DNA from 2 places in the Lysinibacillus sp. 1 U-2021 genome. Region 1 is predicted to be linked to the other one. Evidence: riboswitches for the same ligand, from Rfam matches in the RefSeq annotation. Region 1 holds a riboswitch; the other holds the start of a gene.
What was found. A riboswitch is a leader RNA that binds a small molecule or an ion and turns the genes downstream of it on or off. The one in region 1 is predicted to bind cyclic di-AMP.

Region 2: another riboswitch for cyclic di-AMP. It lies ahead of QH639_RS10195 (TrkH family potassium uptake protein); the one in region 1 lies ahead of QH639_RS24335 (APC family permease).

What each region holds. Positions count from the first base shown of each region.
Region 1 covers NZ_CP123966.1:4,569,554-4,575,211, forward strand. Annotated here, with positions in the region: gene QH639_RS24310 (hypothetical protein) at 1-259, shown strand, start outside; gene QH639_RS24315 (response regulator transcription factor) at 378-1,073, shown strand; gene QH639_RS24320 (HAMP domain-containing sensor histidine kinase) at 1,063-2,358, shown strand; gene QH639_RS24325 (PepSY domain-containing protein) at 2,355-3,026, shown strand; gene QH639_RS24330 (PepSY domain-containing protein) at 3,117-3,641, shown strand; cyclic di-AMP (ydaO/yuaA leader) riboswitch at 3,855-4,004, shown strand; gene QH639_RS24335 (APC family permease) at 4,123-5,658, shown strand, end outside.
Region 2 covers NZ_CP123966.1:2,003,811-2,009,468, forward strand. Annotated here, with positions in the region: gene floA (flotillin-like protein FloA) at 1-481, opposite strand, end outside; gene QH639_RS10185 (NfeD family protein) at 485-1,813, opposite strand; gene rpsU (30S ribosomal protein S21) at 2,126-2,299, opposite strand; cyclic di-AMP (ydaO/yuaA leader) riboswitch at 2,553-2,694, shown strand; gene QH639_RS10195 (TrkH family potassium uptake protein) at 2,811-4,148, shown strand; gene QH639_RS10200 (potassium channel family protein) at 4,174-4,830, shown strand; gene QH639_RS10205 (manganese catalase family protein) at 4,877-5,446, opposite strand; gene QH639_RS10210 (spore coat protein CotJB) at 5,471-5,658, opposite strand, start outside.

The sequences.
Region 1 (5,658 bases):
ATTGAAAATTGCTCGTCTTATCTTCTTCATATTATTCTTAAGTTTAGCTTTTGTATCGATTAAACTTTCAATCAAAACAGATGAAAGGAATTATGATTGGCGTAATAACTCTGATGGTACAGTGACCATTATTCATTACAATGGTCCACATATGGAATTTCCCTTTCCAAGCCGTTTAAATGGCAAAAAAGTTGCTAAAGTAAGCTCAGGGATTTTTCAGAAAAGGGATATATACAGCTTTTTACCAAAAGTTTATTAGTTAAAGACATACTCTGTGTCAAAAAAAGAAATGTATTGTCTTTCTCATCATTTTCTAATTAGACTTTCACCACTTGTATCGTATACGATGAAAAGAAAAGGCGAAGGACGGATTCGACATGACACATCGAATTTTAATTATAGAAGATGAAGAAAATATTGCGAGAGTGCTACAACTGGAGCTTCAATTTGAAGGATATGAGGCAGCGATGGCCCATACAGGAGCAGAAGGCTTACTACAATACCGTGAGCAGCAATGGGATTTAATTTTACTTGATATCATGCTACCTGAGATGAGTGGTATTGATGTGCTAAAGCGTATTCGTGCAACAGAATCCCAAACACCTGTTATCATGCTAACTGCCAAAAGTGAAGTAGAGGATAAGGTAAAGGGCTTGGATTTAGGAGCCAATGATTACGTGACAAAGCCTTTTGAAATTGAGGAGCTACTGGCACGAATTCGCAATGCATTACGGTTTTCGCAGAAGGTGAGTCCAAAGCAAGTTGCACTTACATTTGGCCATTTATCGATAAACGAGCAAACAAGGGAAGTTGTATATTTTGATAAGGAAATTCAGCTGACACCTCGTGAGTATGATTTGTTGTTCTATTTACTAAAGCATCCTAAACAGGTACTGACAAGGGAGCAAATATTAGAGGCTGTGTGGGGCTATGATTATTATGGGGATACAAATGTTGTGGATGTTTATATACGTTATGTCCGACAAAAGCTTGAGGCTGCTAATCCAACACCTCTTATTCAGACAATTCGAGGTGTTGGATATGTGCTAAAGGAACATCGTTATGAGACTTAAAACAAAAATTCATCTACTAACAACATTGCTTATGCTAGTTATTGTAGTGGCAACAAATAGTGGAATTTATTTGTTGTATGAGAAATTTGCCTATGATACGGAATATAATCAGCTCCAGTCACGGGCAAATGATTTAAGCTCTACACTGAGTCAGTTAAATGCACAAACCAACCTACAGCAAGTATTAAGAGCTTATATGCCCACAGAGGGTGCTGTTTATATTTATGATGGTGAACGCTTGAAAACAAAGGTTCAAGCTACCCTTGAAATGCAAGAAGTCCCTGCCATTACCTACACTATGCCTGCTATTTGGATCGACGGAACGGTAGTGGATATAACATTACAGCAATCTATGGAAGAAGTAGAACGGACATTAGATTTGTTAAAGGTCATCTTAGTTGTTGTATCTGTCGTGGCAACGATTCCAATTTTCCTAGCGAGCTTGGTACTTGGGCGACTTATTTTATTACCGCTAGAACGTTTAAATGAGACCATGCGCAAAAGTGCATCTACTGGGAAATATGAAAAAATAGATACTACAGAAAAAGGTGGCGACGAGTTAACAAACATTAACCGTACTTTTAATATGATGATGGAGAAGCTTGAACAACATTATCAAAAGCAACAAGAATTCGTATCAAATGCCTCCCATGAGTTAAAAACCCCTATAACTGTCATTGAAAGTTATGCAAAACTCCTCCTAAGAAGGGGTTTTGATAATCGGGAGGTTGCTCAGGAATCCTTACAAGCCATTGCCAATGAATCATCTCGTATGCATGAAATGGTGTTGCAATTGCTAGAACTAGCTAAAAACAAAGAGCAATTGGACGTTCATTTCGAACAACTAGAGCTTGCCCCTTTCTTAAATAAAGTAGCTTCACAAATGGAACAGGCTTATCATCGAACATTTAGAATTGATGCGCAGATTCCAAAATTTATTTATAGTGATGAAAAAATATTGAAGCAACTACTTTTTATTTTGCTGGATAATGCTAGGAAATATAGTAAGGATGAAGTACGTATTCAAGTCACCGAAACAACCAATCAAGTACGTATTACCATCCAAGATTTTGGTATGGGTATTCCAGTCGAGCATATTCCTCATTTGTTTGAGCGTTTTTATCGTGTAACAGAGGATCGTAATCGTAAAACAGGAGGTTCAGGGCTAGGGCTAGCAATAGCGCATGAACTGGCACAACAATTAGGTATAACGATAGATGTGAAAAGTAAGCTTGGGGAAGGCTCAAGCTTTACTTTATGTATACCAAAGGAGGAACAGCAATGAAAAAGTGGATGTTAGTAATTGTTGTTATTATCCTTTTTTGTAGTGGAGTAATTTGGTTTGTTCAACATCGTTATTTTTACGTTCAACCTCTTAGTGAAGCGCAGGCTATTCGGCATATTGAGACTATCTACAATGGTCATGTTACACAGGTTGAAAAACAAGGAAATACCTTTGAAATGCTTTTTACGCGTGACGATGTCAAGTATGCAGCTATACTCGATGTTACGACACAACAGGTGACTGATCTTATCCTGAAAGAAGGACATAGTAAATTACTATTAACAGAAAAGCAGATCAGACAAATGGTTAAAAAGGAATATGGAGATGTAGAAAGCGTTATGCTTACAGACTCCATTTACACTGTACGTGTTGAAAATGAGGAAATTCAAAAGGATTTAACGTTTGATGGTTATACTGGCGAACTACTGGCTGAGAAAAAGGTTGAGCCACAAGAACAACCTATCGAAGAGCCTATTATAACTGAGCAACAGGCCATTCAAATAGCTCTTAAGCAATTAAAGGGTGAAGTGGATTCAGTTGATTTTGAAGAAACCTCAGAGGGTGGTTATTATTTAGTTGAGATTGAAACGCAGGAGGACGAAGCTACATTTCAAATTCATGCTGTTTCAGGAAAAGTACTGTCTGTAACATGGGATGACGATCATTAAATCATTCTCATGAAATTCTAATGTTTCTCTTATAGTTCTATCATCTTCACTTGGTAAGCTAAGTTTAGATAAAACAAAGGAGAGATGAACATGAAAAAAATGATCATGATTCCAGCACTAGTAATGACACTGGGAGTGGGTGCAGCGATTGGCTCGACGACTTTATTATCAGGAAATGCCCAAGAAAAAAAGGTCTTATCCATGCAGGAAATTGAGAAGAAAGCTCTAGCGGTAGTGGATGGTACAGTTGCCAATATCGAATTTGACCAAAATCAGTTTAGCTCTATTTATGAAGTAGAGGTGTATAAAGATACAGAAGAATATGATTTAAAATTTGATGCTTATAGTGGAAAATTGCTCAAGCAGAAAAAGGAACGTCTAGATGACGATGATTGGGATGATCATATTCCTGCTACGACTGCTACAACAAAAATAATTACAAAAGAGCAGGCTATCAAGACAGCCCAAACAAAAGCAAAGGGTAAAGTGACAAAAATTAAGCTTGATGATGGTGTATATGAAATTGAACTGAAAGACGGTCAATATGAATACGAAGTAGATGTGGATGCAGTCTCTGGGAACATTATCGACTTTGAACAAGGCTTTGATGACTAATATAATGAGCTGTCTTGAAGGTAGAATATACCTTTAAGGCAGTTTTTATTGTTTATATTGTGGGTTTTGACTAGGTATTCAGGAAATTTTCTTTAAGAAGCGATTATTTATATGTTCAAAAAAAGCCTATGCTTTTACTCAAAAAAGAGAAAAATTTTCTTCTTTACTTTTTTAATTAGCAGGCGTAATATGACATCATTATAAAAGTTTCAAATTTCTAAATCGCTGAAGCAACTAAACGCGGGGGAACCAATTTTGATGGATGGCATAGCCATTCTTGGGGTGAATCTCTTCCTTGTGGAGGAGTAGGGCTACTCAGGCCCGAATCCGACAGCTAACCTCGTAAGCGTTAAGAGCAGAAAAGTGGAGCTTGGCAGACGGATGAGCGTCTACAAGTCTTATTTAGTGATGACTTGTAGGCGTTTTTTGATGTAATTTAGAAAGGCGAAACACATTCTATGAAACTAGAAGGTGTTTATCAATGAAATCCTCATTCAAACGTTATGTAATCGGCAAACCATTAAGATCCGATGCGTTAGGGGAACAAAAGCTCAGTAAAACAAAGGCACTGGCCATATTATCGTCAGATGCATTGTCATCAGTAGCCTATGGACCAGAACAAATTTTAATTGTCCTAATGACGGTAGGTGCAATGGCGTTTTGGTATTCTTTACCTATTGCCGCTGGAGTGGTTATTCTACTCGTGGCACTGATTTTATCCTATCGTCAAGTTATCTTCGCCTATCCACATGGGGGAGGCGCCTATGTCGTATCACGAGAAAATTTAGGCGTGAATGCAGGTCTTGTTGCAGGGGGTTCTTTGCTTGTTGATTATATTTTAACGGTAGCAGTAAGTGTGTCGGCCGGGACAGATGCCATTACATCTGCATTTCCAAGTCTTCATGCTTATAATGTACCCATTGCTATTATATTTGTGATTTTCTTAACGATTTTAAACTTGCGAGGTGTAACAGAGTCAGCTTCTATCTTGGCGTACCCAGTTTATCTATTTGTAGGCGTTATGCTGTTGCTAATCGGGATTGGGCTCTATAATGTGGCAACTGGACAGGTGCCTGCAGAGCTACATCCAAAGATTGGCACACCAGTGGCAGGGATTAGCCTATTTATTTTATTAAAGGCATTTGCTTCAGGAAGCTCAGCGTTAACTGGAGTAGAGGCTATTTCTAACGCCATACCTAATTTTAGAAATCCTGCTCCAAATAATGCTGCTAAAACGCTTTTAGCAATGGGTGCCATTTTAGCCGTTTTATTCATCGGGATTGTTAGTCTAGCTTATTTTTATGGCGTTGCACCAACAGCAGAAGCAACAGTCGTTTCCCAACTAGCAGAAGCTAGTGTTGGTCGGAATTTCCTTTATTATATTGTACAGGGGACTACGGCAATGATTTTAGTACTTGCCGCAAACACAGGATACTCAGCTTTTCCCTTGCTTGCTGTGAATTTATCGAAGGATGGTTTTATCCCACGAATTTTCCAAATTCGTGGGGACCGTCTTGGCTATTCAAATGGTATTTTAATGCTAGGTATTGCAGCCATTTTTTTAATTATCCTTTTTGACGGGGCCACAGAGCATTTAATTCCGCTCTATGCAGTAGGCGTATTTATTCCCTTTACATTAGCGCAAACGGGAATGATGAGAAAATGGTGGCACGAAAAACCTAAAGGCTGGGTAGCAAGATTTACAATCAATACAATTGGGGCTGCTATCTCTTTCATCGTGGCAATGATGTTTTTTGTGACAAAAATGCCTCAAGTATGGCCAGTGTTTATCTTTTTACCAATTATTATTTTTGTATTCCATCGCATTAAGCAACATTATCAAGCTGTTGGAGAACAGTTAAGATTAAATCATGAGGAACTGGCTACTATTGAGGGGAATGTTTTCATTGTGCCAGTAGCTGGTATAACAAAGGTGGTTGAAAACTCCCTACATTATGCCAAATCACTTAAGGTTGATAAAGTGATAGCCTTTTACGTAGCTTTCGATCAAGCAGAT
Region 2 (5,658 bases), 2.4 Mb from region 1:
TGGCACGCACGGTAATACGAGCCTTTGCTTTTACTTCAATCCCGTTCATTGCTACACCTGAAATGAACGGTGTTTCAATAACTTTTGGATTAACAGACATTTGAACAGCTTCTAATACATCACGCCCAGCTAAATCAATTGCTGCACAACGTTCAAATGACAGCTCTATATTGGCACGGTGAGCCGCAATTAAGGCATTCACTACACGGTCAACATTACCACCTGCTAAATAGTGACTCTCTAACTGATTAATCGTTACAGGTAAACCAGCTTTATGTGCTTTAATCAACGGATTAACAATTCGAGACGGGATAACACGACGTAAGCGCATCCCAATTAATGTGAAAATACTCACACGTACACCTGCTGCTAATGCAGAAATCCACAATGCTACGGGTACAAAGGTAAAGAATACCGCAAGCACAATGAATAAAATAACTAGTCCAGCAATAGGACCAATCAAAGCTAAATCAAAACCCATTTTCTATTCCTCCATCTCTTTATCTGTTTGTCTCACAACAATGCGTGAGCCTTCAACTTTAATAATTTCTACATGTTGATTAACATCGATATAGCCACCTTCTGATACAATATCAATGCGTTCACTACCAAGTACCATTGTTCCAGATGGACGAAGTGGCGTAAGCGTTTTCCCAATTTTTCCTAACAGTTCTGTGCGATTCACATTGGATACATACCCTTCTTCTGTCGTGGTTGCATCCATTAACACAAGCCTGTTTAAGACATGCAGTTTTTTTCCGAAAAATTTCATCAGAATCACCATTCCTATCATCGCTATCACAAGCGCAATGAGAATTGCTACTATCATTTGCATCATATTTGCACCTGCCAGTATCAGACTTAGTACTATTAAGACACCACCTAAAATACCAATAATTCCACCGGGGACAAAAAACTCTGCAATTAAAAGGGCTAAGCCAACAATAAATAACAATAATGTTTCATATCCCGCAAAGCCGGCCACCATATGTCCAAAGAAAAATAAACCAAGTGCTGATAAGCCCATTATACCTGGAACACCAAATCCTGGCGAATAAAGCTCCATCACAAGTCCTAAGCTAGCGATAGACAATAGAATAGGTACAATGATGGGATTTGTAATAAAACGAGCTAACTTTTCAGAAAAGGTTGGTTCAATGGGAACAACATCACTACCATTCAAGTTGGTTACTTCTAAAAGCTCCTGAAAATCTTTAACCGTCCCTTCAGAATATTTAACCTTTGCTGCCTCTGAGGCTGATAGGGTTAACAAATTCTTTCCGCCAGCACGGTATTCTGGTAGTTCATAGTTGGTATCTGCCATTGCTAATGCATATTTAGGGTCGCGCCCTGACGTTTCTGCTGCTGCTTTCATTTGAGCAAGCCAAGCGCTATTGGCCTTTAGGTCGGCTGCATTACCTGCTGAATCGATAACTGCTGCTGCACCAATTGTTCCATTTGGAACCATGTAGATCTTATCCGCATGTAAGGCTAAAAACGCTCCTGCTGAGTGCGCATCCTTATTAATATAAGCAATCGTTTTTATTTGCGTTGCATCCATAAGCATGGCGATATCGCTTGCTGCATTCACAAAACCGCCAGGCGTATGTATTTCTAAGATAATTGCCTCTGCATTGTTTTCTTCAGCCTCTTTAAAAGCTCGTTCTAAAAATGCATGAAGTCCTCGCTCTACTTCATTACGAATCGGAACATGATAAACCTTATTACTGGCAAAAGCCGAAGTTAATGGAAACGCTAACAAAAAAGTCATCCATATCACTAGTAAATAGCTGAGGATTCTCCGTTTTCGCATCTTTTCCCCTCCCTTCTAACATGCCTCTCCTCTGTATATACGGTCAATCATGCGAAAAGTTTCACAAATCTTAAAAATTTATTCACTTATTTATCACTAGATCTAATCCCAATTATCAACACTTAGTATGCGAAAAAAAGCCGAATGAAATCATTTTGATTCATTCGGCTTTTTCATATGTACGTAAAGTTGAGCAATGTAAAATACCTGAAATTAATCAAAAATGTGATTAATTTCAGGTATAACTTTGTCTGCTCAGTGAATCATACAATTGCGTGTTATGAACGTAGGGATTTTTAATGGGAAATTAAATTACCACTTACGTTTACGTGCAGCTTCTGATTTCTTTTTACGTTTTACGCTAGGTTTTTCGTAGAACTCGCGCTTTCTAACTTCTTGAATTGTACCACTTTTTGATACAGTACGTTTGAAGCGGCGAAGAGCATCTTCAAGCGATTCGTTTTTGCGAACGACAGTTTTTGACATCTCTCTTTCCCTCCCTCCGAACACACGTCAATACACAATTAGGCAAATCACCTTCTGTTGTGTACTAAAAAATTATATCGTATTGTCTAATAATGGTCAATAGAAAGTATGCGAAATTATCAAGTGAATTTTTGGTTTTATTTTTGCTCGAATTATTCATACACAATTCGCCCACAATAAAAATAATTACATTTTCTTAACAATTAAGGGGTTTACAAAAAATAGAATAAGGGCGTAGAATAAATCACATTCAATTTCATATCGGCCAAATCTCAACTATTTGAGAACGGAGGAACCAATCTTTTGGGGTTAATTCTGCTTTAGCAGAAGGGATGAGAAAGCTCTTTCGCCATCCTACCCGTCAGCTAACTTCGTCGGCTAAAGCGAAGGAGGTCGTTATTGACCACCATTATTAGCATGCTTTCTACCCTTTTCATGCTCTAATCGTAGGTCTTTTTATTATGCCATCTAACAAACAGTTGTTTACTATTCAGAATTGAGGAAAAATTAAATGAACAATTTTAAAAGAGCATTAAATCCTCCCAAAGTTCTTGTATTGGGCTTTGCCCTCATCATTGCCATAGGTACGTTTCTTTTAACAATGCCATTTTCTACTGAGGATGGGAAGGGTTTGCCCTTTTTAGATGCTTTATTCACTGCTACATCAGCTACTTGTGTCACAGGTTTAATTGTAGTCGATACAGGTGATACCTTCTCTACTTTTGGCGAAGTGGTTCTTTTATTCTTAATCCAAATTGGCGGTTTAGGATTTATGACATTTGCCACATTATTATTTTTGCTGCTTGGAAAGAAAATTTCATTAAAAGAAAGACTGCTGCTTAAAGAAGCATTTAATAATATCTCCATTGCTGGTCTTGTTCGATTAGTGAAAAGAATATTGCTCTTTACAGCATGTATTGAAATAATCGGTGGTCTTATTCTATCCATTCGTTTTTCTTTTGATATGCCTATTAGAAAGGCCCTTTATTTTGGGTTTTTTCATGCCATATCCAACTTCAACAACGCTGGCTTCGATTTAATGGGTGGCTTTAACGGAATGACTGCCTATGTTGATGATCCCTTTGTTGTTTTCACCATCTGTACTCTTATTACAATCGGCGGATTAGGCTTTATTGTGATGAATGAATTATATGAATATCGTGTGACTAAAAGGCTTTCTGTCCATTCAAAAATAGTCTTAGTAACGACACTTTTGCTAACTGTTAGTGGAACCATTTTGATATTTTTGTTTGAGTATGGCAACCAAAAGACACTGGGACCATTATCCGAATGGGGTAAAGTGTTAGGTTCCCTTTACCAAGCGGTTACACCACGAACTGCTGGCTCCAATACACTGGCTATTGGGGACTTAACGCATTCTACATTATTTTTAATGATTCTTTTCATGTTTATTGGGGCAGGCTCTGGGTCGACTGCTGGAGGTATTAAAATCACAACCTTTGCTGTTTTAGTAGCTACTATGTGGTCACAAATTCGAGGAAAAGAAGATGTCGTTCTCTTTAAACGTAGAATTGTTACTGAAACTATCTTAAAGGCTTTGACGGTTACAATGTGTGGAGGATTAATTGTTATAGTCGTGACGATTCTTCTCAGTATCACGGAACAGCATCATAGCTTTATGATGTACTTATTTGAGGCTACCTCTGCGTTTGGTACTGTTGGTCTTTCGATGGGCCTAACTCCAGAGCTAACACCTGCTGGTCGTCTTCTTCTGATTATTACAATGTTCGCAGGAAGAGTAGGACCACTAACCATTGCTTTTGCCATTGCAAAACGAAGAAAAAAAGAGAGTTTCCGCCACCCAAAAGGAAATATTATGATTGGATAACCAAATGAGAGGAAGACAGAACGCTATGACCATTAAACAATACGCTGTGATTGGCTTAGGTAGATTCGGAACAAGCGTCGCTCGCAGATTGCATGAAGCTGGACAGGAAATATTAGGAATTGATATAAATGAAGAAAGAGTAGAGGATGCCGAACCCTATGTGACTCACGCTGTGGTAGCAGATACAACAGAAGAAAAAGCCTTAAAATCGATTGGTATTGGTAACTTCGATTGTGTTATCGTGGCGATCGGTAATGATATGCAATCTAGTATTTTAACCGTCTCTTTATTAAAAGAGCTAGGGATCAAAAAAGTGATTGCAAAGGCACTTGGTAAAAGACATGGGCAAGTGTTAGATAAAGTAGGAGCTGATTGGATTATTTACCCAGAAAGAGATATGGGTGAACGTGTGGCTAATCAACTCCTATCCCCAAATATGTTGAATTATATCGAATTATCAAAGGAATACAGCATTGAAGAAATTATGATTCCTTCCAAAATGGCTGGACAAAACCTTCGTGATTTAGACTTGCGCGCAAAATATAACGTCAGTGTAATTGCAATTGTGCGCGAAGGAGAAATTATTATCTCCCCTTCTCCTGAGCAAATTATTGAAAAGGAAGATTTATTAGTAATGATTGGTCATCGAAAAGATCTTAGCTTATTCTCAAATATTCAGTAACCACAAAAAGGCTGTTTCAAGCTCAACTTGATACAGCCTTTTTGTCTTAGAAAACTTTCTTTTGATCTCTATCATCTTTTAAAATTTCAACAGCCTCTCTGAAGCGTTGGGAATGAACAATTTCCCGTTCACGTAAAAACTTCAAACTATCATTTAAATCCGTGTCATCTGATAAGTCAATAATCCATTGATATGTGGCACGTGCCTTTTCTTCAGCTGCAATATCCTCATACAAGTCCGCGATAGGGTCGCCCTTTGCTTGAATATAGGTTGCTGTGAATGGTACACCTGAGGCATTTTGATAAAATAGAGCCCGATCGTGATTTACATAATGATCACCCAAACCAGCTTCTTTCAGCATTTCTGGTGTTGCATCTTTTGTTAGCTTATAAATCATCGTGGCAATCATTTCTAAATGTGAAAATTCCTCTGTTGCTATATCGGTCAATAACCCTACTACTTTGTCAGGAATCGTATAGCGCTGATTCATGTAGCGTAGAGCTGCTGCCAGTTCCCCATCCGCTCCTCCATATTGTTCAATTAAAAACTTTGCAAGCATTGGGTTACATGTACTAACTTTTACCGGATACTGGAGTTTCTTTTCATAATACCACAAAGATTTTTCCTCCTAGTCTTTTGTTTAGACTTGCCATGGCCATGGTGTATCAATCCAGTTAAAAGGATAATTCGAATAGCTTCTCCCAAAATTCATGAGTGGTCCATACTTTTGCTCAAAATCAATTTTAAGTTTCATACTTTTCTCTGTATTTTCATTAAATTGCTGAATAGCGTCATAATCGTGCGGATGAGTGTCTAAATAGAGGTTTA